One region of the Micromonospora sp. CV4 genome, then DNA from elsewhere that is predicted to be linked to it. Evidence: riboswitches for the same ligand, from Rfam matches in the RefSeq annotation. Region 1 holds a riboswitch; each other region holds the start of a gene.

Evidence for each region. A riboswitch is a leader RNA that binds a small molecule or an ion and turns the genes downstream of it on or off. The one in region 1 is predicted to bind cyclic di-AMP.
Region 2: it holds a riboswitch for cyclic di-AMP, as region 1 does, so the genes downstream of both, EAD98_RS21590 (hypothetical protein) here and EAD98_RS16300 (C39 family peptidase) in region 1, are expected to answer to the same signal.
Region 3: it holds a riboswitch for cyclic di-AMP, as region 1 does, so the genes downstream of both, EAD98_RS20340 (NlpC/P60 family protein) here and EAD98_RS16300 (C39 family peptidase) in region 1, are expected to answer to the same signal.

What each region holds. Positions count from the first base shown of each region.
Region 1 is NZ_RCVI01000265.1:87,568-97,220, reverse strand. It holds gene EAD98_RS16310 (hypothetical protein) at 2-397, shown strand; gene EAD98_RS16305 (hypothetical protein) at 543-1,307, shown strand; cyclic di-AMP (ydaO/yuaA leader) riboswitch at 1,598-1,737, shown strand; gene EAD98_RS16300 (C39 family peptidase) at 1,964-2,812, shown strand; gene EAD98_RS16295 (alpha/beta fold hydrolase) at 2,976-3,722, shown strand; gene EAD98_RS16290 (CDP-glycerol glycerophosphotransferase family protein) at 3,735-5,405, opposite strand; gene EAD98_RS16285 (bifunctional cytidylyltransferase/SDR family oxidoreductase) at 5,448-6,965, opposite strand; gene EAD98_RS16280 (ABC transporter ATP-binding protein) at 7,108-7,917, opposite strand; gene EAD98_RS16275 (ABC transporter permease) at 7,922-8,818, opposite strand; gene EAD98_RS16270 (TetR/AcrR family transcriptional regulator) at 8,998-9,645, shown strand.
Region 2 is NZ_RCVI01000309.1:29,593-39,245, reverse strand. It holds gene EAD98_RS21630 (DsbA family protein) at 1-178, opposite strand, end outside; gene EAD98_RS21625 (redoxin domain-containing protein) at 175-672, opposite strand; gene EAD98_RS21620 (BON domain-containing protein) at 738-1,424, opposite strand; gene EAD98_RS21615 (hypothetical protein) at 1,958-2,365, opposite strand; gene EAD98_RS31000 (hypothetical protein) at 2,502-2,642, opposite strand; gene EAD98_RS21610 (STAS domain-containing protein) at 3,031-3,393, shown strand; gene surE (5'/3'-nucleotidase SurE) at 3,420-4,247, opposite strand; gene EAD98_RS21600 (PfkB family carbohydrate kinase) at 4,244-5,221, opposite strand; gene EAD98_RS21595 (SRPBCC family protein) at 5,400-5,891, shown strand; gene EAD98_RS21590 (hypothetical protein) at 6,286-7,299, opposite strand; cyclic di-AMP (ydaO/yuaA leader) riboswitch at 7,356-7,487, opposite strand; gene EAD98_RS21585 (cation diffusion facilitator family transporter) at 7,630-8,547, opposite strand; gene EAD98_RS21580 (AAA family ATPase) at 8,654-9,653, opposite strand, start outside.
Region 3 is NZ_RCVI01000295.1:23,367-33,019, forward strand. It holds gene EAD98_RS20295 (dihydrofolate reductase family protein) at 1-432, shown strand, start outside; gene EAD98_RS20300 (dihydrofolate reductase family protein) at 477-1,121, shown strand; gene EAD98_RS20305 (IS30 family transposase) at 1,223-2,323, opposite strand; gene EAD98_RS20310 (glyoxalase/bleomycin resistance/extradiol dioxygenase family protein) at 2,346-2,714, opposite strand; gene EAD98_RS20315 (DUF3592 domain-containing protein) at 2,799-3,356, opposite strand; gene EAD98_RS20320 (hypothetical protein) at 3,422-3,811, opposite strand; tRNA gene EAD98_RS20325 (tRNA-Gly) at 3,948-4,021, opposite strand; gene EAD98_RS20330 (pyridoxamine 5'-phosphate oxidase family protein) at 4,167-4,724, opposite strand; gene dcd (dCTP deaminase) at 4,824-5,402, shown strand; gene EAD98_RS20340 (NlpC/P60 family protein) at 5,462-6,439, opposite strand; cyclic di-AMP (ydaO/yuaA leader) riboswitch at 6,515-6,651, opposite strand; gene EAD98_RS20345 (N-acetylmuramoyl-L-alanine amidase) at 6,883-8,865, shown strand; gene EAD98_RS20350 (NlpC/P60 family protein) at 8,930-9,653, opposite strand, start outside.

The sequences.
Region 1 (9,653 bases):
CGTGCTTCCCGTCGCGCTCACCTGTCCGCTGTGGTGGGTGGCGCGCTGGGCGACGCGGATGCTGACCAGCCTCGCCGTGGTCGCCGCTCTGGCCCTGGGCTCGGGTGCCTCACCGGCGTCGGCCGCCTCGCCCGACCCGCTGCCCGCCTCGGCGGCGTCCTCGGGCTCTCCGTCCTCCGGATGGGTCGTTCCCACCAGCTCCGTGGCCCTCGCGGCCCCGGTCGTCGTCGACCGCACCGCCCCGCCGGTCTCGCCCGACGCGCACGCGGCGGCACCCGCCGTCGAGGCCGCCGTTCCGGCGCAGGCCGGTGCCGCCGCGATCGAGGCCGGTCCGCAGCGATCGCCGCGCACCGCCGATCCGGCCACGCGGGCCTCCCGGGCCCCGCCGCGGCGCTGAGCCACCGGGACGACGTCCCGCCGCCACGCCTGTCGATCACTCAACTCCGCATCCCCGCCCGCCGGCCCGTGGCCCGCCACGTGGTCCCGCCCGGGTCGGTTGTGCGGCTCCCCACCGCAGCGTTCCTTCCTCCGAGGTGCCGATCATGGAGACCGTCCTCTACCAGTTCCTGACCGAGGTTCCGCAGGCCGCCGCCATCTGGTCGGCACTGCTCCTGCTGGCCCTGACCGTGCTCACCGTGCTGGTCGCCCGCCCCGAGCGGGACCGTCCGGGCGTCGAGGAGTCTCCTGCGCCCACCACTCGGGAGCTCGCCGCCGTCGAGGCGGCAGACCTGCGCCGGTACGCCGAGGAGGTGGCCGTCGCCGCGGCCGGCGCGGCGCAGACCGCCCGACGACGTCGCGCCGACTGGCTGGCCGCGCAGGAGGCGGCTGAGCGGGCCTGGGCCGCGTACGAGGAGGCGGACCGGGCCGCCCGTCGGTTCGCCGGCGCCGGTTCGCTGCCCACACCGCGTACGCCGCAGTCCCCGAGCGAGTACGCCGCCCGGGAGCGTTACCTGCACCGCGCGGCGATGGCGGCGCACTGGCGCGGCGACCTGTCGATGCGTCAGCTCACCGACGTCTTCGCGCACCGCAACGGCTGGGATCCCCGGCGGCACCCGGTCGAGCAGGAGGTGCTGCTGAGCCGCGCTGTGCGGGACGGCAAGTTGGTCGAGCACCGGGCCGCCGCCGAGCGCGAACGGTCCACCTGGCGGGATGCGGAACTGGCCGCCGAGGCGGCCCGCACGCTCGCCGCGGAGGCGTACGCGACGGCGGCCCGGTTGCGGCCGATCCTGGTGCCGGTGCGGCCGGCAGTAACCGTGGCGGCCCGGCCGGCGACCGCGGCGCGCTGGCACCCGGCGCGGGTGGGCTGAGGAAATGCCCCGACCGGGGCGTGAGCCCGATCACACCGCCGTCGTAACGGGCAGTCGGAACGGTCGGGCGCAATGTTCGCGCGAATGCGGAACCATTGTCGACGGCCTGTCCGGTTGTCGACCGTAGGCGCCACCATAACCGGTTGTCCCATCGAGTCGCGTCAGTGGCAATACGCGCAGAAATTCGCGCGCAGATCCAGGTTTACGCAGGTGAACCTGGCTTGGCAGCACTTGAACCGACCAGTAGTGTCGTCCCGTCCGGTGCGGTAACCGATCGCAAGAGGCGACGCCGCGCCGACCCGCTCAATCGTGATCTACGAACCGGGGACCCAGGTACGTCCGGGGTGAATCCGCGAGCCACGGCCCGCAGTAGGGCGATCTTCCCGCCCGAATCCGTCAGCTAACCCGGTAGGCGGTGTCGGAAGGAGTTCCATCCTCGTGCAGCACCTCTCCACCCCTCGGTTGTTTCCCCGCCTCCACGGCGCCGCGGTGCCCCCGCTCATCCGTCCGGTGAGCTGACCCCCAGGGTCACCGCCTCTTCCGCCCGGCCACGCCGGGCAGTCCCCTGAGCGGTTCACCACCCGCGGACCACGGTCCGCGCGCTGGCGCCTGCCCGGAAATCGGTCCGGCCCGGTGTGCCGCTCACCCCCCGATCCGTGGAGGACCCCGTGAAGCACACCCTGAAGCGTCAGCTCCGTCGTCTCACCACCGAGCGTCCGTACCAGATCGTCGCCGCCTCCGCCGCGGCTCTCGCGCTCGCGACCACCACCGGCGCCCTGATCGCCGGCACTGACGACGCCCCGGCCAGCCAGCACACCGCGACCACGGTCGCCGAGATGCGCAGCGACACCGTCGCCTCCCGCGGCGAGGCGCGCGTCGCGACCCCCTCGGCCAGCACCGCGCCGAGCAGCGCCGCACCGACGGCCAGCGCCGCGTCGCCGGCCGCCAAGGCCAGCGGCAACCCGGACCTGACCCGTAAGCCGGCGCCGCCGAAGCCGCCCGCCACCAAGGTGCTCGACTACGACTACCAGGCCCAGAACACGTACTACAACTGCGGGCCGGCAGCCACCCGCAACGCGCTCAGCGCCACCGGCATCGACCGCACCCAGGAGGAGCTCGGCGCCAAGCTGGGCACCACCGAGATGGGCACCAACTCGGCCCTGGACACCACCCGGGTGCTCAACGCCGAGGTGAAGGGCTCCCCGTACCGGACCCGCATGTTCGCCGGCGCGCCCAGCCCCGCCCAGATGGACCGGCTCCAGGCCGACGTGGTCACGGCGATCACCGCCGGCCGGGGCGTGGTGGCCAACGTGGCCGGCGACGCCACCGACACCGATGGTGGCTGGCACTCCTACGGCGGCGGGCACTACATCGCCGTCGTGGGCTACAAGGACAACGGCCGGATCGTGCGGATCGCCGACTCGGCGAACGCCGCCGACCCGGCGTACTGGATCACCACGATCGACCTGGCGAACTGGATCGCCACTCGGGGCTACTCCGCCTGACCCGGGCGCAGCCGCTGCGGGCGCCGTCCCCCACAAGGGGCCGGCGCCCGCGGCGTTTCTCCAGCCGGCGGACTCTACAGTGGATCTCCATTGGTCGGTGTATCCCCAGGTGCCGCCGACGCGGGCTCTCGTACCCGTCCCCGAACCGTGGGAGACTGCGGCCGTGGTGGATGAATCGGGTGGTCACGCCGGCCGCGGGCCGGTCCTGCTGCTGCTGCACGGAATGGGGGCGACCGGCGACGTCTGGCTGCCCTGGGCGCCGCTGCTGGAGCAGCACTGGCCGGGGCGGTGGCTGGCACCGGACCTCGCCGGTCACGGCTGGTCGGCCCCGCTGCCGTCGTACTCCTTCGCGGGGCTCGCCGAGCGGATCGCCCACGGCCTGGCCCCCGACGACCGGATCGTCGTGCTCGGGCACTCGCTGGGCGGGGTGGTCGGCCTGGCGCTGGCCGCCCGGGCCGCCGGCATGCCGGTGGACGCGATGGTCGGGCTGGGCATCAAGGCGGTGTGGTCACCCGACGAGCTGACCCGCGCCGCCGAACTCGCCGCCCGCCCGGTCAGCTGGTCCGCCAGCCGCACCGAGGCGGCCCGTCGCTACCTGCGCGTCTCCGGGCTCGCCGGCCTGGTCCCGCCGGACCACCCGCTGGTGGACGCCGGGCTGCGCCAGGTCGACGGCCGGTGGCGCCTCGCCATGGACCCGGCCGCGTTCGCCGTCGGCGCTCCCGACCTCGCCGCGCTGCTGGCGGCGACCGACGTGCCGGTGGTGCTGGCCCGCGGCGAGCAGGACCCGATGGTCACCGACGCGCAGCTCAAGGAGTTCGGCGTACCGGTCGTCACGCTCCCCGGGCTCGGGCACAACGCGCACGTGGAGAATCCGGGGGCGGTGCTGGCGCTGCTGGACGCGTACCGCTGAGGGCGTCCGCCGTCACACCTGCGCCGACGCGGCGAGGGTCTTCGCCGGGGCCAACTCCCGGCGGGCCGCGCTGAGAAAGGCCTCGGCGTACGACTCGACCGGGAAGTCACCCAGGTAGCGACGGCGAGTGGCCCACCGGGCCTCGGCCAGCGGATCGGTGTCGAGCAGGGCGGTCAGCACGTCGTCGGTGTTGGCCATGTCCCGGCGCAGCACGTAGCCCGATCCGGCCAGTGGGAAGTTCTCCACGAACCGCTCGCCCTCGTCGCCCATGTCGGTGACCGCGTACGGCTTGCCGGAGTAGAGGTAGTCCGAAATGACCCCGGACACGTCGGAGATCAGCGCGTCCGACCGGTTGACGCACTCGGTCAGGCTCAGCTCGCGGGCCGCGGCGCCGACCACGTGCTGCCGCCCGGTCCGGGCCCGGTCCGCGACCAGCAACTCGGTCAGCCGGCCGAGCTGGCGGGCCGAGGCCGGGTTCTGCGCCGTGTACGGGTGTGCGCGCAGGATCACCGTCGCGCCGCGCTCCAGCAGCCGGCGCAGCAGGCCCTCGGCCACCGGCAGCGAGCAGTAGTCGGCGTCGGCGTGGTGCCCGGTCCAGGTCGGGGTGTAGAGCACCGTCGGGTGCGACAGGCCGCGCACCGGCTCGGGGCGTACCTCGATCGACTCGACCTGCGGGCGGCCCACCACCACGAACTTCTCCGGCGGGATCTGCACCCCGGCGCGGGCGTACCGGTCGATCGCCGCGGGGCCGGCCACGAAGATCCGGTCGAAGATCCCCGACACCGGGTTGGCGCTCGGCGCCTTGTCGCTGTCGCCGTGGTGCAACTGCACGTGGGTGAGCTGCGTGAACCGGATGCAGTGGCTGTTCTTCGCCCCGTGGTTGACGTAGAACGCCGCTCGCAGGCTCGGCACCAGCGCCTCGTCGATCGCCCGCAGGGTGGGGCAGTAGACCACCGGCGCGTCGGTGGCCGCGGCGATCGGCGCCAGGAACTCGGGCTCGCGCAGCACGACCATGAACGGCCGCCCGATCCGCTCCAGGTACGGCAGCCACATGGTGACCTGGTACTCCGAGCCGGGCGGCGCGGAGAAGTAGAGCAGGAACTCCGGCCGGTGCCGGCGCAGCGCGCGGGCGACGGCCCCGCCACCGGCGGCCGGCCGGAACCGGCGCCGGGCCAGGTCCAGGGCGACCGCCCCCGCGCCGACGCCGACCAGCAGGCTGGCGACCAGCGCCACGGCGGCGGGCAGGGTCAACGCGGAGGCGAGGGTCACCACGGCGAGCAGCCCCAGCAGGGCGGTGCCGAGCTGGTCGGCGATCAGCGGTGTCCAGCCCCGCACCGGCAGGTTGGCCACCCGGACCTCCAGGTTGCCGGCGGTCCGCAGCGGCCCCACCAGCAGCACCAGCCCCAGCAGCACCAGCGCGGTTGCCACCAGCGCCGGGTCGAGCCCGTCGTCCAGCCGCCGGGAGTATCCGACCAGGACGGCGGCGGCGATCAGCGCCGTCTCGGCGACGAGGTCAGCGCCGGGCCGGATCCGCTGCTCGGCGGCCGCCGCGGCCAGCGCGGCGACGGCCAGCGCCAGTCCCCATCCGGTGGCCCCGGTCAGCGCCACCGTGACGAAGGCCAGCACGGCCAGGCCGGTACTCAGGCACCGGGCGGCCAGCTTTCGGACCAGATCACCACGCATGTCGCTCCGTTCGCCGCCGTCGGGGTTCCGCCGTCGTCAGCGTCAGCTCGCGGATGCCGCACCGGCCGGCGAACCGACCCGGCCCGGTCCGGCCTGGGCCGGCACGGTCGCGGAGGGCCCGTCACCGGGCGCTCGGCGTACGTCGATCACCTGGCCGGTCAGATCGGAGATCAGCACGTCCAGCGAGGACTGGGCGACGGCCTCCGCGGCGAGCAGGGTGTGCTCCGGCTCCTCGCCGAAGGCCCGCGTCCGCATCGGGGTGGCGGTCCGCTCCGGGTTGATGCAGTTGACCCGTACGCCGACATCGGCCCACTCGTCGGCCAGCGCCTGGGTGAGGTTGACCAGGGCGGCCTTGGTGGCGGAGTAGAGCGCGTAGCGGGCCCGCCCCCGGGTGTACGAGCTGGAGGTGTAGAGCAGCAGCTGGCCCTTGGTCTGCTGGAGGTACGGCAGGGACTGCCGGGCGATCGTCACCGGGCCGACGAAGTTGACCTGGAGCAGCCGGTCCATCGTCTCCTCGTCCATCTCGGCGAGGGCGCCCTTCTCCAGGATGCCGGCGGTGACCACCACGTGGTCGATCCGGCCGGTGGCCTCGAAGGCGGTCTTCAGCGCGACCTCGACGTCCTCGGCGCGCTCCACGTGGGTGCCGGTGGTGGAGCGGCTGAACGGGAAGACCTGCGCGCCGTAGCGTCGGGCCAGCTCGGTCAGCTCGTGGCCGATGCCGTAGCTGCCGCCGAACACCACGACGGTGCGGCCGGTCAGCTCCTCCGTGTAGCTGCGGTGGTCGGTGAGCCGGGGCGCCTGCGCGGCGGCGAGCTGGAAGAGCTTGTCCGCCAGGTGCACGTCGACCGGGTGGGTGACCTTGATGTTCTCGTCCGAGCCGTCGATCACCTTGATCGGGGTGCCCGGCAGGTAGCGCAGCACCACACCGCAGTCGTCGGTGGCGGCGAAGTTCGGGTCGCCCTCGGCGATCCGGTACGCCTCGCGGATGGTGGGGGAGCGGAACGCCTGCGGGGTCTGCCCGCGGCGCAGCCGCGAGCGCACCGGGATGTCGGTGATGCAGTCGTTCTCGTCCACCTGGATGATCGTGTCGGCGGACGGGATGGCCACGTCCACGGCGTCGTAGGTCCAGAGAGCGTTGACGCACTCGCGCACGATCCGGCCGCTGAGCAGTGGACGCACCGCGTCGTGGAAGAGGATGTTGCAGTCCGCCGGCCCGACCGCGTCCAATGCGATCCGGGTGGTCGCGTTACGGGTGTCGCCGCCCTCGATCACCTTGGTGACCTTGCGCAGGCCGGCCTTCTCGACGATCTGCCGGGCGTCCTCGACGTGCCCGGTGGCCATCAGCACGATGATCTCGTCGATCTCCGGGGCGGCCTCGAAGACCGCCAGGGTGTGCTCGATGATCGGCTTACCGGCGATCTTCAGCAGCTGCTTCGGGATGCCGAGGCCCAGTCGGGTCCCGGTGCCGCCGGCCAGCACCACGGCCACCGTCCGTGAGGGCCGCCACGGCGCCAAGGTCTCCGGTGTGGCGTCCGGGCCAGTGGTCTGGTCCTGCGTCATTGCCGGATCCTCACTCTCAGGTATGCGTTAACGGAAGGTTCCGCCCGAGCGGCGACGGAATGAACCCTAACGCTCGGACCGCGCCGCCCCAACGGCGACGCGGTTCGGCGCTGCCCTGTCGAAGCCGTCTGTTCGCCCAACCCTACTTGCTGTTCGCGTAGGCCTCGTATGCCCGGATGACGTCGTCGGTAGGCCCGTCCATCCGCAGAACGCCGGATTCCAGCCAGATCGTCCGCTCGCAGGTGTCCCGCACCGAGGAGAGCTGGTGGCTGACCAGGAACACCGTGCCGGCGCCCTCCCGCAGCTCCCGCACCCGCTGCTCGCTGCGCTTGCGGAAACCCTTGTCGCCGGTGGCGAGCGCCTCGTCGATGAGCAGCACGTCGTGCTTCTTGGCGGCGGCGATGGAGAACCGCAGCCGGGCCGCCATGCCGGAGGAGTACGTGCGCATCGGCAGGCTGGCGAAGTCGCCCCGCTCGTTGATCCCGGAGAAGTCGATGATCCCGGCGGCCTGCTGGGCCACCTCGTCGGGGTGCATGCCCATGGCCAGACAACCGAGGGTGACGTTGCGCTCACCCGACAGGTCGTTGAGCAGGGCGGCGTTCACGCCGAGCAGCGAGGGCTGCCCCTGGGTGTGGATCGCGCCCCGGTTGACCGGCAGCAGGCCGGCGATGGCCCGCAGCAGGGTGGACTTGCCGGAGCCGTTGCTGCCGATCAGCCCGATCGCCTCGCCCCGGTACGCGGTGAACGAGACCCCCTTCACCGCGTGCACCTCCCGCACGTTCGGCGCGGACGTGCGCTTGACCAGCCGGCGCAGCGCGGCCACCGGCGTGGTGCCACCGGTGGCACCCTTGTGCACCCGGTAGATGATGTGCGCGTCGTCCACCACCACGGTGGGGATCCGTTCCTGCGTCAGCACGGGCAGGGAGACGGTCGCCTCGTCGGTGGCCTGCATGTGATCAACCACGGCCGTACTCCTGTTCGCCGCGCCAGAAGTAGATGTAGCCGCCGATCCCGCCGACCAGCGCCCAACCGGCCCCGACCAGCCAGAGCTGGGTCAGCGACTCGTTGAGCAGTGGCGGCTGATCGAGCAGCGCGTAGCGGGCCAGCTCGATGTAGACCAGCAGCGGGTTGAACTGGACCAGCGTCGTCGCCCAGCCCGGCAGCCGATCGAAGAGGGTGACGCTGTAGAGCACGCCGGAGCCGTACATCCAGGTGCGCAGGATGAACGGCATGACCTGCTTGAGGTCGCTGGCCTTGGCGCCCATCCGGGCCACCAGCAGCACCACGCCGGCGTTGAACACCGCCTGCAGCAGCAGGGCCGGCACCAGCATCAGCCACTTCAGGGTGATCGGTTCCCCGGTGACCAGCACGATGCCGAGCAGCACCACCATCGAGGCCAGCAGCTGCTGGAACTGGGTCACCGTGGTGGACAGCGGCAGGCTGGCCCGGGGGAAGTGCAGCGCCCGGATCAGCCCCAGGTTGCCGCTGATCGACTGGGTGCCGGCCAGCACCGCGCTCTGGGTGAAGTTGAAGATGAACAGGCCGGTGGTCAGGTAGCCGATGAAGTTCGGGATGTTCTCGTTCTGCGCCAGCACCACCCCGAAGATCAGGTAGTAGACCGCCGCGTTCGTCAGCGGGGTGAGCACCTGCCAGAGCTGGCCCAGCTTGGCGTTGCTGTACGAGGCGACCAGCTTGGCGTTGGCGTACGCGGCGATGAAGTGCCGGTAGGCCCAGAGTCGGCGGCTGTACTCGACGAGGGTGGGTCGCTCACCGGCGACCCGGAGCCCGTGCCGAGCGGCCAGCTGCGCCTGGGTCAGGCCCGTGTCGGGGTCGACCAGCGCGGTGGTGGCCATGGAAATGGCGCTCCGATCTTTCGTGCAGACGGGGTTGCTCGCGACGATGGAATCCTAGTGGGAGCTGTGCGCGGAGCGCCGCCTCGTCGCTGCGTGGACAGTAGTCCGAAACACGTCGGGACGCAACCGTACCGTCGTTGCGCTACGCTGGTCGTCGTGACCTGCGAGAAGAGTCCCTGGTGACGACCGAGAAGAGGCGCGCCCCGGCCGGCGCGGCGGTGCTGCGTGGTGAGATCACCACGGCCATCCGGCGCGCGCTGATGCAGGAGCTCGCCGAGGTTGGCTACGGCCGGCTCTCCATCGAGGCGGTGGCCCGCCGGGCCGGCGTCAGCAAGACGGCGGTCTACCGGCGGTGGAGTTCGAAGGTCGAGCTGGTGCTGGAGATCGTCGCCGCCGCGGCGCACGGCAAGCTGCCGGTGCTGGACACCGGCACCCTGCGCGGCGACCTCGCGCTGCTCTTCCAGGCGGTGGCGCACGCGCTGCGGCATCCGCTGGCCTCGCAGATCATCCCCGACCTGCTCGCCGAGGCCGCCCGCAACCCGGCCATCGACGAGACCCTGCGTCAGGTGCTGCACGCCCGCCAGCAGGAGGTCGGCGGCCGACTCGTCACTCGCGCCGTGCAACGCGGCGAGCTGCCCGCCGACACCGACCCGGACGCCGCCGTCGACCTCATCATCGGCCCGCTCTACTGGCGGCTCGCCATCGCCCGCGCTCCGATCACCGACACCTACCTCGGCACCCTGGTCGAGTCGGTGGCCACCGGGCTCGGCGCCGAACCGGCCGTGCCTCGGCCCCGGGGCGCGGTCGCCCCGTCGGCGCACGCCTGACCGCCCGA
Region 2 (9,653 bases), on a different contig from region 1:
CCGTGTCGGCCCGCTGCCGCAGCAGCTCGTGCAGGTTCGGGTACGCGGCGCCGCAGAACTGGCACTGGAAGTCGCCGTACTCGACGATCGTGACCGACGCGTCGGCCGGCCCCCGGATGTGGTCGTCGGTGGTCACCGGGTCCCGGAGGCGGGCGGTGACCTGGAACGGGGTGCTCATCGGGTCATCACCTCCCGGTCGGTGGCGAGCTGGTCCAGCGCGTCGAAGATGCCGTCCGCGCCGGGGTTGACCTCGGGTGGGGAGAGGTAGCTCCAGGCCACCGTCCCGGCCCGGTCGAGCACCACCAGCGCCCGGGCCGCCTCGCCCTGTGGGGTGTACGCACCGTACCGGCGGGACACCTCGCCCTTGGGCTCGAAGTCCGCCAGCAGCGGAAACGTGATGCCCCGGCTCTCGGCGAACGCCCGGTGCGACCAGATGCTGTCCACCGAGATGCCGAGCACCGCCGCGTCGTACTGCTCGAAGACCGGCGCCGCCGCCTGGTAGAGCGACATCTGGTCGCCGCAGACCGGGCTCCAGTCGGCGGGGTAGAAGGCGAGCACGACCGGCCGGCCGCGGAACTGCTCGGGCCCGGTCCGGCGCCCGTCCGGGGTGCTCGCCAGGGTGAAGCCGGGCGCGGGTCGCCCCGGTTGGATCAGCCCGTTCGGATCACTCATGCCCCCAGCCTGGCGCCGGAGCGGGTGAGACCGGCTCACCCGCCCCGGGTGGTTCCGCGCTCAGCTCAGCGCAGCACCGGAGCGACCGCGATGTGGTTCTGCACCTCCCGGATCCCCGGCGCGGACCAGGCCACCTGCTCGACCTCGGCCCGCTCGGGCATCGAGTGCACCAGCCCCGCGAGCACGGCGGTGTCGCCGTGCACCCGGACGCTGATCCGTTCGGCCTCCGTGGCCCCGGCCCGGGCCAGCGCGTCGACGATCCGCTCGGCCAGGTCCCGTCCGTCCGGTACGGCGGAGGGACGCACGGTGATCCCGTTGCTCACCCCGCGTACGCCGGTCAGCCTGCTGACCGCTCTCTCGGCGGCTCGGCGCTGGTACTCCCACTCGACCTCGCCGTGCAACGTCACCCAGCCGGCCGAGACCGTGACCTGGAGTTTCTCCACCGGGACGAACGCGTCCCATTCGAGGGTGTGGCCGGCCGCGGCGGCCAGGTCGGGGTCGGCGCGCTCGGCCTCGCCGGGCAGCCTCACCGTCAGGTCGTTGGCGAGTGCCCGGACCCGTGCGACCCGGTGCGCCGCACGCTCGGCGGCCCACTTCTTCGCGTAGCTGTCCACCCGCCCGGTCAGCGTGACGACGCCCTCGGCGACGGTCACGCCGATCTCGTGCGGCTGCACCCGCGGTTCCCAGGTCAGCTCGTCGAGTACGGCGGACTGGATGTCCTGGTCGGTGCGGCTGATCGTCGCGATGGCCATCTGTCCCTCCTCCGGTGCGTGGGCGGCGAACCGGGTGACGGCCGCGGCCGGAGTCCGCCGGGGTCCGATCCTGCCGCCAACGGGGGTGAGCCGTCCTCGCCCCGCTCGGGTGAGGTCCGGTCCGGCGGTAACCCCGTGCGGTGCCGGCGGGGTGTACGAGGATCGATGATGGGAGCGCTTCCAAACCGCCGTCCGATCGGTTACGGTGAATGCGCTCCTCGGTCGCGGCGGCCGTCGCGTCGGGAGGCGGGAGCCGGTGCGCTCCGACCCGTCCCCCGGGTCGCGGCACCCCACCTGCCTCCTTGGACGGCCACCCCCAGCGGAACCGCTGACCGGTGGTCCGGGCGCGGTCGGCAGTGCCCGGACCGCCCCCGATCACCGGTCCGCCGGGGCTGCCTGAGGGGTCCGGCGCCCCGGCGGACCGGCCCGCAGGAGCCGTGCCTCCCGCGTCGCGATCACCCGCGCGGGTGGGGAAAAGAGGAGGGCCCCGGTCGACCGGCGGGGTCGAGCGGGGCCCGGAAGTGGCGGGTCGTTCAGTCGTTCAGGCCGATCGGGGAGTTGGGGCGGTCGACGTCGACGAACTCGACGTCGTCGACCGCGCGGTCGTCCCGGCTGCCCGCGGCCCGGGCGGCGGAGCCGACGGCCCAGCCGACCGCCGCGCCGACCAGCGCGGCGCCGATCAGCAGCGTCCAGGGCAGTGCCGGCTGACGACCGGCGAGCGCGTCGAAGGCCAGCGAGGCCCGGCGCCGCGCCTCGTCGGCGGCGGAGCCCACCAGGTCGCCCGCGCCGTCAGCGAGGTCGCTGCTGCTGCGTCGGGCGGAGCGGGCGGTGCCCCGGACACTGTCCCCCGCGGAACTGACGGCGGAGACCAGGTGCTCCCACGCCTGGTCCGCGATCCGCTCCGGCTTGCTGCGGCGGTCCAGCATGTTGGTTCCGAACATCGTGGTTACCTCCTCGGGTGCCGAAGCCGGCGGCCACTTCGGACTTCAGCGTCTGTCCAGCGCGTCACGATTCGCCTATCCCGCAGTGCCCCGCGCCGGCCGAGCGCAAACCCGGCCGACCCGGCTCGCTGGACAGTCAGCGCAGCACCACCACGGAGACACCCCGGGCGAAGTCGTCGTCATCGTCGTCGTCATCGCCGCCGCCACCGAAACCGCAGGCGAGTACGAGGGCGAGCAGGGCGCCGACGCCGGCCAGCCCGGCCAGTTTCTTGATCATTGAAGGTCCTCTCCGTCACGGTGGGTTCCCTGGCCGATGCTAGGTGGCATCGGCAACCACCCGGCCGGTCGGAGTCGATCGACGAGGTGCGACACGCCGATGTCACACGGGGCGGGCATCATTGGTGGGCCGGTTGTCGGGCGCGTCGGGCCGGGACCGCTACCCTGGTCCGGCGATGCGTCGGTTCCGACCGGTCGTCGAGTGATCAGATAACGAAAAGCACTGAGTGATCAGATAACGAAAAGTTCGGATATGGGCGACTTGGTGTGCCCGGATCCGCGAATTGCTCATCCCGAGGGGTGGCGACCGAGGCCGTCAAAGGAATACTGTCGGTCGCGGCCCGCGTACTGATGAGGCGCCCGGGGGACGGGCGGGTGGAGGTGCTCGCGTGAGCCTGTCGATCGTGAAGTCGGTTTTGTCCGGTGGTGTCGTGGAGATCGCCCCCCGGGGCGAGATCGACGTCGACACAGCGTACGAGGTGCGCGAGGCGATCGCGGAGGTGCTGGCCAAGGGCCGCCCGCTGCGCATCGAGCTGAACATGAGGCTCGTTACCTTCATCGACTCCGTCGGCATCAGCGCGATGGTGGCCGGCTTCCAGACCGCCGAGGTCAGCGGCGTCAAGCTGGTGGTCACCGAGCCGAGCCGGTTCGTGCACCGGCAGCTCTGGGTGACCGGCCTGCTCGGCCTCTTCGGCGCCCCGGAGCCCTACTTCGCCGGCAACGCCACCCCCGAGGTGCTCCCCGGCGCCTGAGCGCTGAAACGCCCGACCCGAGCCGGTCAGCGCTGTTCGTCCAGGCCGGCCAGGTCCACGTCGGTCATCTCGGTGACCGCACGGATGGCCGTCACGGACGCGTACCCCGCGGCCAGCAACGCCACGTCCGTGCCGGGCTGTGCGGCCTGCCCCGGCTCCTCCAGCGAGGTACGGACGAAGCCGTGCCCCGATTCGGCCACCGTCATCTGCACCTGACCGAAACTGGCCAGCGTGCCGCGGCGCACCCCACGCAGCCGACCGTGCGGCAGGTCCGGTGCGTTGACGTTGAGGACGCTCTCGATCGGCGCGGCGGTCAGCCGGGGGAGCAGGTCCAGGGCGACCCGCGCGGCGGTGCTCCAGTTGCGTTCGGCGTCGCGTACCCGGGCGGCGGCGTCCACCGCGGCGCCACCGCTGGCGGCCGTCGCCTCACCCGCGGACAGCACGTCCAGCGAGACCGCCATCGCCCGGCAGCCGTTCGTGGCGGCGGTGAACGCGGCGCCGACCGTTCCCGAGTGCAGCACGGCGCGGCCGGCGTTGGCGCCCCGGTTGATGCCGGAGAGCACCACCGACGGCGGCGGACCGAACGCGCCGTGCAGCGCGATCAGCGTGATGAAGCCCGGGGAACCACCCACCCCGTACGCCGGCACGCCCGTCAGATCCGTCAGCGGGTGCTCGTGCACCACCACGCGCCCGTCCTGCTCCATGGCGCTCATGGCGGCGCTGGTGCCGCTCGCCTCCTCCAGCGGCGCGGCGACCACCACGTCCAGGCCCCGCTGCGTCGCCGCCCAGGCCAACGCCTGGATGCCCGGCGCGGCGATCCCGTCGTCGTTGGTGACCAGCACGCGCAGCGTCATCGCTCGACCGCCCGGTCGGCCAGTTCGTCGGGGGTGGTCCGCTCCTGCTGTCGGGTGTCCGCCGGGACCAACCGGACCCGCTCCACCAGACCGGTGATCGAGTCCAGCCGCCCGGTGCCCAGGCCGTGCCGGGTCACGTTCAGCGCTCCGGCGGCGGCGCCGGTCCGGATGGCGGTCCGGATGTCACCGCCGCCGGCCACCACGGCGGCCACCCCGGCGGTCATCGAGTCGCCCGCGCCGCGCGGGTCGGCCGCCTGCAACCGGGGCATCTCCACCTCGAACAGCTCCCCGTCGATGAGCGCGAGCGCCGGCTCGTCGGCCCGGCTCACCACCACCGTCTCGGCGCCGGCGGCGTGCAACTCGTACATCGCCCGGGTCAGCTCCGCGGTCTCCTCGTTGCGGGCGCGGCCGTCGCGGATCAGTTCCTCATGGCTGACCTTCAGGAAGAACACCCCGCTGTCCAGCACCGCGCCGAGGTGATCGCCGGAGAGGTCGACCACCACCCGGCCGCCGTTGGCACCGAGATCCGCGGCGAAGCGCCGGTACAGGTCGGCCGGGACGAGCCACGGCTCGTTGGGTCCACTCAGCACGCTCACCGGCGCGCGCAGCCCCTCGCCGAGGGCCAGGTTGTACAACTCGTCCAGCTCGTGTCGGCTCAGTGGCTGCCCGGGCACGTCCGCGATCTCCTGCCGGGACCCGTCCCGGCGGTCGTGCACGTACCCGCCGCTGCCGGAGTCCCGGACCACCACCTTGAGGTCCACGCCCTCGCTGACGAGCAGCGGCTCCAGCACCTGACCGATCTCGCCGCCGAGCGCGGCGCAGAGCACCACGTCGACCCCGAGCGACATCACCATGCGGGCCTGCCAGACACCCTGCCCACCCGGGTGCAGGTGCAGCTCGGGCTGGCCGTTCGGCTGGTCCACGGTCACCGTCAGCTGCGGCGTGGGGGCGAACACCATCACGTGCCCGCTCACCGGTCGTACCCGTTCATGCTCATGCCCTCCCTCGTCCTCACGAATGGTGGTTCCCCGTCCACCGTCCGTAGTGGGAAACGCGGTGTGCATGCCGAGGCAACGGTCCGTGTCCCTCCGGGCGTTGCCACCCCGACCGGGGTACGGGACGATCGTGCGACCAACGACGGCGGGAGACGGTGTGCTCAGGAGCGATACCTTCAGCTACACCGTCCAGGCCCGCTGCACGCCCCAGGAGGCGGCGGCCCTGCTGAGCGACCTGACCCGGCAGGGTGAGCTGCACCCGCTGATCGTCAGGGTCCGCCGGTTGCCACCGCGGCCCGGGGCTCAGGCCAGCTACGTGATCAGCGACCGGCTGGCGGCCGGCCCGCTGCGCTTCCGGACCAGCTACCAGGCGGACGTGCTGATCAGCGAGGACGACGAGATTGTCATGGTGGCCCGCCAGTGGCCGGCCACCACGGTACGCAACCACACCCGGCTGCGCGGCGAGCCGGACGGCCTGGTCCGGATCGACGTCGAGATCACCCTGACCGCGCCGGCGCCGCTGTTCCGGTACGCGTTCCGCCAGGCCCAGGCAGCCCACCTGGCCCTGGCCACCCGGCTGGGCGCGGCCCTGGACGCCCCGGACCGCGCCGACCTGGTGATAGCACCAGCCCGACCATCACCGTGGTGATCACGAGTTTGAACAGCACCCAGCGATAGCGCAGCAGGCCCCACGGGGTGAGCAGCGCGCTGGCCACGCCGATCAGCCAGACCAGCACGCTCAACGGCGCGAACAGCACGGTGCCGATCAGCGCGGCGACCGGGTAGACGACGGCCGGGTCGGCGCCGCGCTGTGCCGCGACACCGAGCGTGAGCAGCGTCAGGTCGGCGCCGAGCCAGCCGAGCGAGGTGACCAGGTGCAGGGTGAGCAGCGCCTTGCGGGCGGTGGGCGGGATCCGACGCATACCAGGATGCTGCCCGCCGGGACCGGCCGAAACGTCCGTCCGCCGACGACATCCGGGGTACGTCCGCGGACGTACCCCGGGCGGGCCGGCGCCCCGCGAGGCGGGGCACCGGCCGGTGGGTCAGTACACGGACAGGTGCACGTGGTTGGTGTGGTCGCTGGACGGGTCGCCGCCCGCCCCGCTGTACGACTTCCACCCGCTGCTGGGCAGCCAGATCTGTCGGTACCAGATCACGTACAGCACGGCGAGCCGGTCGGCGTTGCGGATGAAGTACGCGGCCAGGTTGTTGCCGTACGTCTTGTCGCCGCCGGTGGCGTCCCCGCCGAAGCCGCCCTTCTGCGCGGCGAAGTCGCAGGCCCGGCCCTTCGGGTGTTCGCCGGAGCCGCCGTTGCGGTGGCAGGAGACGTACCGGGTGAAGCCCGCGGCCTTGGCCTGGTTGAGCGCGTGCAGGGTGCGCGGGGTGATGCAGCCGGTGGCCGGGGTGGGGTCGTTGACGCTGCACGACTCCGATGGCCAGGAGCCGTCGGAGTTGCGGGGCGCGGCCGTGGCGTTGGCGGCGGAGGTGCCCCGGTTGGAGCCGCTGTCGGCGGTCGTCCTGGGCTTGGTGGTGGCCACGGTCAGGGCCCGTTCGGCCTGCTCCTTGCGCTTGGCCATGACGGTGACCTGCTTGCGCTGCTCACGGATCTCGCCGTCCAGGGCGACGCGCGTGCGGTTGACCTCGTCCCTGGTGGCGATGAGGTCGCGCAGCGCGCGGTCCTCGTTGGCGGCGACCGCGTCGAGCGTGACGGCCCGGTCCATGAAGCCCTCGGGATTGCTGCTGTTGAGCAGTGCCGACACCGTGCCGAGCCGGCCGGTGCGGTAGGCCAGCCCGGCGATCTCGTCGACCTTGCCGCTGCGTGCCGTCAGTTCGGTCTCGGTGGTCTTGAGCTGGGTGGCGAGTTGCTGCTGCCGCTGTACGGAGGTGGCCAGGGCGCGCTTCGCGTCCAGGTAGCCCTTGCTGGCCGCCTCCAGTTGAGCGCGCAGCGCCGGGGTGCCGCCCTCTTCGTCGCCGTCGGGTGCCGCGGCGGCCCGCTGGCCGGTCGGGGGAGCGGCCGAGGCGGCGCCGGCCGGGATCGCGACGCCGAGGGCGAACATCGCGACGATCAGAGCCGCCAGTCGGGCGGCGGGTGGTCGTGCTGGTACCACTACGCATGTCCTTCCGTCAGCCGCCGACCGGGTTAGCTGACGGGTTCGGGACGGAAGATCCCTACCGCTGACGCGGATGCACCCCAGGAACATGGTTCCCCGGTTCGCCCACTCGGGCGATTAGGCGGCGACCACCACCGGCGCCGGGAGGGCGCCGCCGGGTGGAGGCCGGGACCGAGCCTACCGGTGCCGGTGGGGCGAATGCAGCCGATGTGACGGACGGTGCGTGCGTCGTCACGCGAAATTCCGGCTAAAGCGAGTAGAACTCCTGAAATGCCATTACCATTCGACCGAACCGCAGGCCCCGGGGGCCGCGCCGGGTTCGATCTGCAGCGTCGCGTGCTCGATCCGGAAGTCCTCGTGCAGGGCGGTACGCGCCGCGGTGAGCACCGCACCGACATCGGCGCCGGGGGCCATGGTCAGGTGCGCGGAGGCCACCTCCATGCCCGAGGTGAGCGTCCAGACGTGCAGGTCGTGCACCTCGACCACGCCGGGCACCTCGGCCAGCCGGTCGTGCACGGCGGTCACCTGCAGGTGTTCCGGGGCGGCCTGCACCAGGATGCGGACCGCGGCCCGTCCCAGCCGCCAGGTGCGCGGCAGGATGAACACGCCGATGGCGACCGCGACGAGTGGGTCGGCCCACCACCAGTCGGTGACCTGGATGAGCAGCGCCGCGCCGATCACGCCGAGCGAGCCGAGCAGGTCGCCGAGCACCTCCAGGTAGGCGCCCTGGAGGTTGATGCTCTCCCGTGCCCCCGCGCGCAGCAGCGCGAAGGCGGCCACGTTGGCGAGCAGGCCGAGCACGGCCACCGCGAGCATCGGTCCGGCCAGCACCTCGTGCGGGTCGCCGAACCGGCCGATCGCCTCGATCACCACGTAGACCGCGACCCCGGAGAGCAGGACGGCGTTGGCCAGCGCGGCGAGCACCTCGAGTCGGTAGAGCCCGAAGGTGCGTTGCGGGTCGCCGGTGGCCCGCCGGGTGGCGGTGATCGCGGCGAGCGCCATCCCGATGCCGAGCACGTCGGTGAACATGTGCCCGGCGTCGGAGAGCAGGGCCAGTGAGCCGGTGTGGAACGCGGCCACCGCCTCGACCACCATCAGGGTGGCGAGCAGCCCGAACGCGGTCCAGAGCCGCCCCCGGTGCTGGTGCGCGGCGTTGGCGACCGACCCATGGTGGTGGTCATGACCTGCGCCCACGAGACCACCCTCCGCCGTCGGTCCGGACCCGGTCAAATGTATGCTCACATCGCTATGTATGCAAGTGTACGGCCGTCCTCCCTCCGGCGGGGCTCGCCGCCGCAGGTCAGCCCGTCGGGTCGATGGTGGTGAGGCGCTGGGTGGCCCGGGACAGCGCGACATAGAGGGTGCGCACCCCGGCGCCCGGATCCGCCCGGATCTCGCTCGGTGCGACCAGCACCACGCCGTCGTACTCCATGCCCTTCGCCTCCAGGCTCGTCACCACCTGGAGCCGCGGCGCACCGAGCGCGCCGAGCCAACCGGCGATCTCGTCGCGGCGGGGAACCGGCGTGATCACACCGACCGTGCCCTCCACCTCGGCCAGCAGGCCGGTTGCCGCCTCCACGGTCGCGGTCTCCAGCTCCGTCGGCGGCACCACCAGCTCGACCGGGTCGACCCCGGTGGAGCGGACGGCGCTCGGCAGCGGCAGGTCGGGGTAGAGCCGGCGGATCTCCGCCGCCGCCACCGCGAAGATCTCCGCCGAGTTGCGGTAGTTGGTGGTCAGCGTGAAGTCGTGCCGCTTGCGCCGGCCCAGCGCCTGGTCCCGGGCCCGGGTCAGCTCCTCCGGGTCACCGGTCCACGCGGTCTGCGCCGGGTCGCCCACCACCGTCCAGGAGGCCAGCCGGCCGCGCCGGCCGACCATCCGCCACTGCATCGGCGAGACGTCCTGCGCCTCGTCGACCACCACGTGCGCGTACTCCCGGTAGTCCGCCGGACGCTCCCGGGCCGCCGCCCGCGCGGCCCGCTGCCGCTCGCCGAAGGTGCTCAGCTCGCGGACCCCGCCGGCGAGCTGGAACGGGTCACGCTTGGCCCGGGCCGGCTGCGCCGGCTTGCCGAGCAGCGCGTCCAGCTCGTCCAGCAGCGCCACGTCGGCGATCGTCAACCCGGCCGCGTCCAGGGTCTGGTACGCCGCGCTGAGCAGCCGGATCTCGGCGGTGGAGAGGATCCCGCCGGCGTACCGGCGCAGGCGGTCCGGCCGGGCGAGCCAGCCGAGCACGTGCCGGGGGTGCAGACGCGGCCACCACGCCTTGAGGAACTCCCGGAACTCCGGCCGCTCGGCGATCTCG
Region 3 (9,653 bases), on a different contig from region 1:
GGCGAGGTGCCGCCGTTCCGCGCGCCGGTCTTCGTCGTCACGCACCGCCCCCGCGAGCGACTGCTCCGCGGCGGTGGCACCAGCTTCACCTACGTCACCGACGGCGTGGCGAGTGCCGTCGAGCAGGCGCGCGCCGCGGCCGGCGGCAAGGACGTCGCGGTGGCCGGCGGCGGCAGCCTCGTGCGGCAGGTCCTCAAGGCCGGCCTGCTCGACGAGTTGGAGCTGCACGTCGTACCGGTCGTGCTCGGCACCGGCCTCCGCCTGTTCGACGCGGACCTCGACCTTGGCGAGAAGGAGGCGACCGAGCTGACGCCCACCCGCGTCCTCCACACGCCGCAGGTCACCCACATCCGGTACGCGGTGGGCGGTCGCGCCCCACTCGTGCTCGACGACCGGGGCCGCGGCGGCGGCCCGACGGTGACCACGAACTGAACCGCGCCGACCGGATACGGACCATCGACCCGAGAGGGGATCCCATGCCGCAACTGTTGCGGGTGCAGTGCTTCAACGTTTCGCGCGACGGGTTCGGCACCGGAGAGGGACAGAGCCTGGAACGGCCCTTCGGCCACGCGGACCCCACTCCGCTGTTCTCCTGGCGGGCCGCCACCGCCAGCTTCGTCTATCGCACCGAGCCCGGCGGCACGCGCGGTCTGGACGACTACCTGACCCGCGACGCCGAGTGCAACATCGGCGCGGAGATCATGGGTCGCAACAAGTTCGGCCCCCAGCGTGGCCCCTGGGAGAACCATGACTGGCTGGGCTGGTGGGGGGACAACCCGCCGTTCCACACGCCGGTCTTCGTGCTCACCCACCACGAACGCCCGTCGTTCACCCTGGCCGACACCACGTTCCACTTCCTCGATGCCAGCCCGGCCGAGGCACTGGCCCAGGCGAAGCAGGCAGCCAACGGTCGGGACGTACGCCTCGGTGGTGGTGTCGCCACCATCCGCGAGTTCCTCGATGCCGATCTGGTCGACACCATGCACATCGCCGTCGCGCCCGTCGACCTCGACCGGGGTGAGCGGTTGTGGGCCAGCCCTCGCGATCTTCTCGACCGCTTCCACCTGGAGTCGGTGCCCAGCCCCAGCGGAGTCACCCATCTCCTGTTCTGGCGACGATGACCGCCGACACGATCACTGCAGGCTGACCCGGGCCGACCGCTCACCCAGCCGGCAGCCAGACCGCCCACAGATCTTGGACAGTTTCCGTTCTGGCGGCGGGCTCAACCGGTGGTTGCAACACCGAGGAGCTGGGTCATCTTTTCACCTGGGGTGGCCCAGCCCAGGGTCATGCGGGGGCGATCGTTGAGTTCGTCGGCGACGTGGTCGAGGTCAGCCTGGTCGATGGTGGTGAAGTCGAAATGGCCTTTGGGGAAGTACTGGCGTAGCAGCCCGTTGGTGTTCTCGTTGCTGCCGCGTTGCCAGGGGCTGTGCGGGTCGCAGAAGTAGACCGGGCAGTCGGTGGCGATGGTGAAGTCACGGTGGCGGGCCATCTCGACGCCCTGGTCCCAGGTCAACGAGGCCCGTAACCGCTGCGGGAGCCAGCTCATCGCGGCGGCCAACTGGGACACGACGTGTTCGGACACCTTGCCCTCGGGCAGCCCGACCAGGATCACGAACCGGGTGGCGCGTTCTACCAAAGTGGCGATCGCGGAACCACCGCGTCCACCTCGACGTACCCCTTCGAGCAGGTCGCCCTCCCAGTGCCCGGGCACCGCCCGGTCAGCGACCTCAGCCGGCCGGTCAGCGATGCGCAGAGCGACCCACGGCCGGGCCGAGCGCACCGCCCCGCCTGGCGCCGCCCGGCGACGGCGAGCGGCCCGACCCGAGCGCAACGCCACCTGCCGAGCCAACTCCGCGCGCAGGTTACCCCGCGCCTGCAGGTAGATAGCCTGGTAAATCGTCTCGTGCGACACCCACATCTCCGGCGTGTCCGGGAACTGCACCCGCAGCCGGGCGCCGATCTGCTGCGGCGAACGACGTCGCCGCAGCATATCCAGCACCGTCTCACGCAACGGCCCGTCAACAGCCAACCGCGGTACCCGCCCGGACCGGTTGTGCCGCAGAAACGACGCCCACTGCGCCATCAACGGCTGATACCGCTGCCCGTAACGCTCGAACCGACCCACCTCCCGCGAGATCGTCGACACCGACCGCTGCAACCTTCGCGCGATCGACCGCAACGACTCACCCGCAGCCCGACCCAACCCAATCTGCTCCCGCTCCAGCGGACTCAACCTCGACGCCATAACCACCCCAACGACAATCACGAAAGGGTGTTGCAACCACCAGTTGAGCCCAAGGGCGTAACGGAAACTGTCCAAGATCTCTGCGCGTTTGACGGCGCTAGGACAGGCGCGACAGCACCAGCAGGCGGTTGCCGTCGGGGTCCATGACCCGGGCGGACCGCTCACCCCACGGCTGGTCGACCGGTTCTTCGGTGACCGTCGCACCCCCCGAGCGCAGCGCGTTCACGGCGGCGTCGCAGTCATCGGCGTAAACGCACAGCTCCCAACGATGCGAGTGGGCCGGTTCGCCGGCCTTCGGGTCGGCGGCCAGGCCCAGCTCGCTGTTGCCCAGGCGGAGGGCGACGAACTCCGGCTCGCCGTCGTCCGGGAACCGGTAGATCTGCTCGAAGCCGACGACATCCCGGTAGAACGCGATCAGTCTCGGCAGGTCGGGCGTAGTCACGATCGGAAACGCTTCGGTGAACACGGGACCACCTCCAGGCCGGACACTAGCCGGCAAATGACTCATCGGCATCGACCTCGGCCGAGTGCGGAGGTGCCCTGCATCGGCTCAGTGTCGACCGACCCGCTTGTGCTTCGAACGGCTCGTGAACGCGCGGCCGTCCCTGCTCGGAGCGCCGGACCGCCGTGGCCGCACGCGGGCGGGGAACCACTTGCGGAACGGGATGCGGGAGAGCGTGAGAAGGATCCCCGCGACCAGGACCACGAATCCGGCCGCGCCCAAGACGCCCTGGATGCGGCCCCGATGTCCGCTCAGCTCGTCGAAGTCGGTGACGAAGTCACTCGGATCGGCGCGGTTCACCCAGATCGACACCTCATCGCCGACCGGCAGGCACACCTCGACGCAGCCGATCTCCTGCTCGTACGTCCTGCCGGCCACGTCGTACCGGAGATGCATTGTGGTGGAGGTGCCACCGCGCTTCGCCACCCGGTCGTAGATGATCCCCCGCGCCGGTACACCGGTGGCCCGCAACTCGGTCTCCCAGTCCTCAAGCGCGGACTGGGTGCGCATCGGCAACCAGAACAACGCACCACCGATCACCATCAGCAGCACGCAGCCGACGGTCACCCAGACCGGGCGCCTCAGGATCATGATCAGGCGACGCACCGGCTCATCGTGCCGACGCGACGCAACCCCGGCCGAGCCCGCCGGACTCGAACCCCGCCCTGCATTCAAGGAATCTGTGACAGCGCCAGGCTGCAGGCGATGAGGAGCGCCGCCGCCGCGATCGGCCACGGCCACCAGCGGCCGGTGCGGAAAATTCGGACCAGCGTGAGCACGAGGCAGACCGCGCCCGGCAGCCCGGCCGCAGCGGCCACGATCCAGAAGGTCCGCTGCTCCGGACGCCAGCAGGCTCCCCACCCGTCGATGGCAGGATCGCACGGGTTGGGACCCGGGCCGCCGAGCGCCGGTGACCACCAGATCAGGTTGAATGCCATCCCCAGCAGGAACGGAAAACCGACGATCGCGAGGGGGATCGCCGCCCCGAGGCGCAGCGCGCGGGTGCGGGCACGGATCGATACCGGCTCAGTGCCCTCCGGCCGGTCGTCCACCGTGGTCATCTCGACATCATGGTCGCCCGCGGGCCGCTCGTCGTCACCCGACCGTCCGGCGGAGGATGGCCGATCGACAGTCACCGACCTTTGGAAGCTCGAAGGCCCCGGCTCGGATTCGGCATCCTGACCAGGGCCTTCGCGTTGGAGCGGGTGACGGGAATCGAACCCGCACTGTCAGCTTGGGAAGCTGATGTTCTGCCATTGAACTACACCCGCAAGCGGCACCACTGTACCTGAGTCACCCAGCCGGTGCACCCAGGTACCCCGTGGTCCGCAGCTTGCCCGCGTACCACCGGTGCCGGCCCCGTCACGACGGAGCCGGCACCGGCGTCTTTCCCCAGGACCGGATCGTGGGCCGCGGTCAGGCGGCCGAGCGCTGGACGTCACGGCTGCGGCGGGCCGGGCGGGTCTGCGGCACGGAAGACGGCCCGGCCGCGGCGGGCGGAGCGTGCGGGTCAAGCCAGACCTGGACGGCCGGACGGCCGGGCGCGCCACCCGGAATGCCCATGCCGTGCTGCTCGCGGCGAGCCAGCATCGCCACGTCGACGGTGAACTCGAACAGCCGCCAGTCGACCTGCGGGGCCGCCCGCGCGCTCTGCGCCAGCCGGGCCACCCGGGCCGGATCGGTGACCGGCCAGGCGCGCCCCGCCACGTACGCCTCGTCGTCGCTCTCCTCCGGCGGGAACGAGTGCAGCGCGTAGCGGCCGTCCCGTTCGAGGTCGCGACGCTTCGGCGAGTCGAGGATGAAGCAGAAGAGACCCTCGTCGGTGATGACCGGGGAGACCGGATGGACCCGCGGCCCGCCGTCGGCGCGGACCGTGGCCAGGTAGCCGAAGCCCGGCCCGTACTGCTGGAGGAGAACGCGGATCCCGTCGGCGAGTCGGGGCTCGTCGGCGGCGAATTCGGACCAGGAAGCCATGCCGGCATTCTATCGAACAAATGTACGACCAGCGACCTCGACGCGCTGGTCACCGGCACCGAATCTGGCTGTTGCCGGCAACGCCGCTATGGTGGTCCGATGCTGCTCTCCGACCGCGACCTGGTCTCCGAGATCAAGGCCGGCACGCTGGGCCTGGAGCCGTTCGAGCCCACCCTGGTCCAACCGTCCAGCATCGACGTACGACTCGACCGGCTGTTCCGGGTCTTCAACAACCATCTCTACACCCACATCGACCCGGCCATGCAGCAGGACGACCTCACCTCGGTCGTCGAGGTGCCCGACGGCGAGCCGTTCGTGCTGCACCCGGGGGAGTTCGTGCTCGCCTCGACGCTGGAGGTGATCTCGCTCGGTGACCAGCTCGCCGGCCGCCTCGAAGGCAAGTCGAGCCTGGGCCGCCTCGGCCTGCTCACGCACTCCACGGCCGGCTTCATCGACCCGGGCTTCTCCGGGCACGTGACGCTGGAGCTGTCGAACGTGGCGAACCTGCCGATCACCCTCTGGCCGGGCATGAAGATCGGGCAGCTCTGCATCTTCCGGCTCTCCTCGCCGGCCGAGCACCCGTACGGCTCGGTGGTCTACGGCTCGCGCTACCAGGGTCAGCGCGGCCCGACCCCGAGCCGCGCCTGGCAGCACTGGCGCACCTGGCCGACCCGCTGAGGCCGTAACGACGAGGGCCCGCCGCGACAGATCGCGACGGGCCCATCGGTCACCGGGGATCAGCCCGGGCGGCCGTAGCTGTGGATCGGGCCGTCGTCGACCTTCTTCATCTTGACCGGTTGGCCGGCCTGCGAGGCGTGCACGACCCAGCCACCGCCGACGTACATGCCGACGTGGTGGATGTCGCTGTAGTAGAAGACCAGGTCACCGGCACGCAGGTCGGCCCTGCTGACGTCCTTGGTGACCCGGCTCTGCTGTGCGGCGTTGTGCGGCAGGGACACCCCGGCCTTGGCCCAGGCGGCCAGCATCAGGCCGGAACAGTCGTACGAGTTCGGGCCCTCGGCGCCCCAGACGTAGGGCTTGCCGATCTGCGCGCAGGCGAACTTGACCGCCACACCGGCACCGCCGCCGGGGTAGCTCGCCGGGCAGGGCGCTGGACGCAGCGGGCCGCCGCCACCGTTGCCGTAGACCTTGAGGCGCAGCTTCTGCAGCCGGTCGATCTCGTCGTTGATCTGCTTCTTCTTGGCCGCCAGCTGGGCCTCGGTGCGGGTCAGCTGGGCCACCATCTCGTCCAGTGGCGCCTTCTGCCGGGCCAACTCGTCGCGCAGGTCGGCCACCTGCCGTACGTCCTGCTGCTGGTCGTGCGCGAACCGGTCGAGCATCTCCAGCTGCCCGACCACCTCGCTGGGCGAGCTGCTGCCCAGCACGGCGTTGACGGTGGAGACGTTCTCACCCTTGTACGCGCGGACGGCCAGGGAGCTGACCTTGTCCATCGCGGCGTCGACCTGGCGCTCCAGCGGGGCGATCCGGGCGGCCAGCGCGTTGGCCTGCCTGCGCTTCCCGGCCAGGTCGGTACGGGTGGCGTTGTGTCGTTCGATGATCGGTTCGAGCTTGTTCCAGTCGGCGTCGATCTGGCGCTCGATCTCGGCGACGGACGGGTCGGCGTGGGCCGCCGTGGCGCTGCCGGTCAGGACGACGGCGACGCCGACCAGGGCGGCGAGGGCGGTGGTGAAGCGGGACCAGCGTGGGCGCGGCACGATCGACGTCGGGCCGGCTGACGCCGGCCGCTCGGACGACGGCCGCGGGGCTTGGTGAGCCACCGGGTTCCGTACTCCTTCTTCCTGACCGCCTACCGGGTTAGCTGACGGGTTCGGGCGGGAAGGTGGGCGCCCTACCGCAGTGACTGCGGATTCACCCCAGGAAACCTGGGTCCCCGGTTCGCTGAGAAGCGACTCGGCGGTGTCGGTCCGTTACCGCCCGGGTGGGCGGAGCTGCTGTCGGCCCGACGAATGACCAGAGTAGAGACGGCCGTTACCGATCCGCAACCGGTGGGGCCGTGACACTCCGTACCGATTGCGGGGGACGACGACCGACGACGAAAGTTTTCTTCTACATACTCCGCTGGATGGAAAGGTATTGACGCGGGCTCCGGGCGGGGCGAAGGTGGCCTCATCTTCACCCGCCAGATCTAGGGGGTTCGATGTACCGTCCAACCCTGTCCACCGGCCGGCGCGCGCTGCTCGCCGCCGCCGTGGTCGCGGCCGCGACCGCGGTACCGCTACCCGCCAGCCCCGCCGTGGCCGCGCCCGCGGCCGACCGTCAGCAGCAGTACGTCGCCGCGGCCACCGAGTACGGCGTGCCGGCCGACGTGCTGCTCGGCGTCTCCTATCTGGAGTCACGCTGGGACACCAACGCCGGTACGCCGAGCACCAGCGGCGGCTACGGCCCGATGCACCTGACCGACGCCCGGCACGTGGCCGCCCTGCCGGGGCGCGGCCACCACGATGCCGGCACCGAGGACCCGCGCGGCGACGACTCGCGGCCGGCACGGGTGGTGGCGCCCCGCCCGGCCGAGGATCCCGCGCCGCCCGCCGCCGCGTTGCAGACCGTGGACGCCGCCGCCGCCCTGACCGGTGCCGCGCCCGAGTCGCTGCGTACCGACGCGAGCGTCAACATCCTTGGCGGCGCCGCGCTGCTGGCCGCCTACCAGCGGGAGCTCGGCGCGCCGGTGGGCGCCGACACCGACCCGGCGGCCTGGTACGGCGCGGTGGCCCGCTACGCGGGCGCGGACAGCGCGGACGCCGCGGCGGCCTTCGCCGACGAGGTGTTCACCACCATCGGCGCCGGCGAGTCCCGGGTGACCGACGACGGCCAGCGGATCACGCTGCCGGCCCGGGCGATCCAACCTCAGCGTTCGTGGCTGGACCGGCTGGGACTGCGCCGGCTCGCCCGTCCGGACGGGCTGGAGTGCCCCAGCACCATCTCCTGCGAGTGGATCCCGGCGCCGTACGAGGCGTTCGGCGCCGGGGACTACGGCAACCACGACCTCTCCGACCGGCCCGGCCGGCAGAAGATCGAGTACATCGTCATCCACGACACCGAGGCGAGCTGGGCGACCACGCTGCAACTCGTCCAGGACCCGACCTACGTGAGCTGGCACTACTCGCTGCGCTCGGTGGACGGGCACATCGCCCAGCACGTGAAGACCAAGGACGTCGCTTGGCACGCCGGCAACTGGTACGTCAACGCCAAGTCGATCGGGCTGGAACACGAGGGCTTCGCCGCGCAGGGCACCTGGTACACCGAGGCGATGTACCGGACCTCCGCCAAACTGGTCCGGCACCTCGCCCTGCGGCTGGGTATCCCGCTGGACCGTCAGCACATCATCGGTCACGACAACGTGCCCGGCACCGTCGCCTCGACCGTGCGCGGAATGCACTGGGACCCGGGCCCGTACTGGGACTGGACGCACTACTTCACGCTGCTGCACGCGCCACGGCTGGACACCGGCATCCCGGCCACCGGCCTGGTCCGGATCGACCCCGACTACGACACCAACCAGCCGGCGTTCACCGGCTGCGTCACGGCCGGAGTGCCGTGCGCGCCGCGCGGCTCATCGGCGGTGGTGCTGCGCAGCGCGCCGTCCGCGGACGCGCCACTGGTCAACGACATCGCACTGCGCCCCGACGGCACCCCGAACACGATGGCCGTGTCGGACCACGGCGCCCGGGCGTCCGCCGGCCAGACGTACGCCCTCGCCGGCCGTCAGGGTGACTGGACGGCGATCTGGTACCTCGGGCAGAAGGCGTGGTTCCACAACCCGGCGTCGGCGCCGACCGCCAGCTGGACCGTCGGCGTGGTGGCCACCCCGAAGCCCGGACGGGCCACCATCCCCGTGTACGGACGGGCGTACCCCGAGGAGGCCGCGTACCCGGCCGGGGTGCCCTACCAACCGATCTCGCCGCTCCAGTACACGCTGGCGGCCGGCCAGCGGTACGCCGTCGGCGCGGTGCTGCCGGGCGAGTACTACCGGGCCACCACGTTCGACGGCTCGTCACCGGGTGACTGGACGGTCATCCGCGGCCAGAACCGGTACGCGCAGATCCAGTTCGGCCACCGGATCATGTACGTCGACCTCGCCGACGTGCAGCTCCTGCCGTCTCCGGTGGGCGCACCGCGCTGAAACCGCTGAAACGGCACGAGGGCCCCCGGTCGTTCGACCGGGGGCCCTCGTCGTGCCTGCTGGATCAGCCGGGTCTGCGGAACCCGGCGACCGGCATGTTGTTGATGCTGGCCACCTGCACCGGTTTGCCGGCGCGTGGCGCGTGCACCATCTTGTCGTTGCCCAGATACAGGCCGACATGGTGCAGATCGCTGAAGAAGAAGACCAGGTCACCGGGGCGGGCGTCGGCCCGCGAGATGGCCTTGCCCTCGTGCCACTGGTCACCCGTGTGGTGGGTCAGGTAGATCCCGGCCGCCTTGTACGCGTACTGGGTCAGGCCCGAGCAGTCGAACGAGTTCGGGCCGGTGGCGCCCCAGACGTACGGGTCGCCGACCTGCTGGCAGGCGGTCTTGATCGCCTTCTGGGCGGCCGCGTTGGCCACCCCGTTGATGGTCGGGCAGCCCTCGGTCTTGATCGTCGTCTTCGGCAGGGACGCCTCGAGCCGCTTGATCTCGCCGTCGATCTGCTTCTTCTTCGCCGCCAGCTCGTTCTGCTGCTTGGTCTGGGTGGCGATCAGCGTGTCCAGCTTCTGCTTCTGACCGTCGTACTTGGCCCGTACGGCCAGCACGCCCTCGACCTCCTTGCGCTCCCGCGCGGCGAGCCGGTCGAGGACGGTGAGCTGCTCGGTGAGCGTGTCCGGCTTCGCGCTGACCAGCAGAGCGCCGATGTCGTGCGAGGGGCCCGACATGTAGTAGCGGGAGGCGAGGTCACTGACCCGGGTCAGCGCCAGCTCGCTCTGCAGCGCCAGC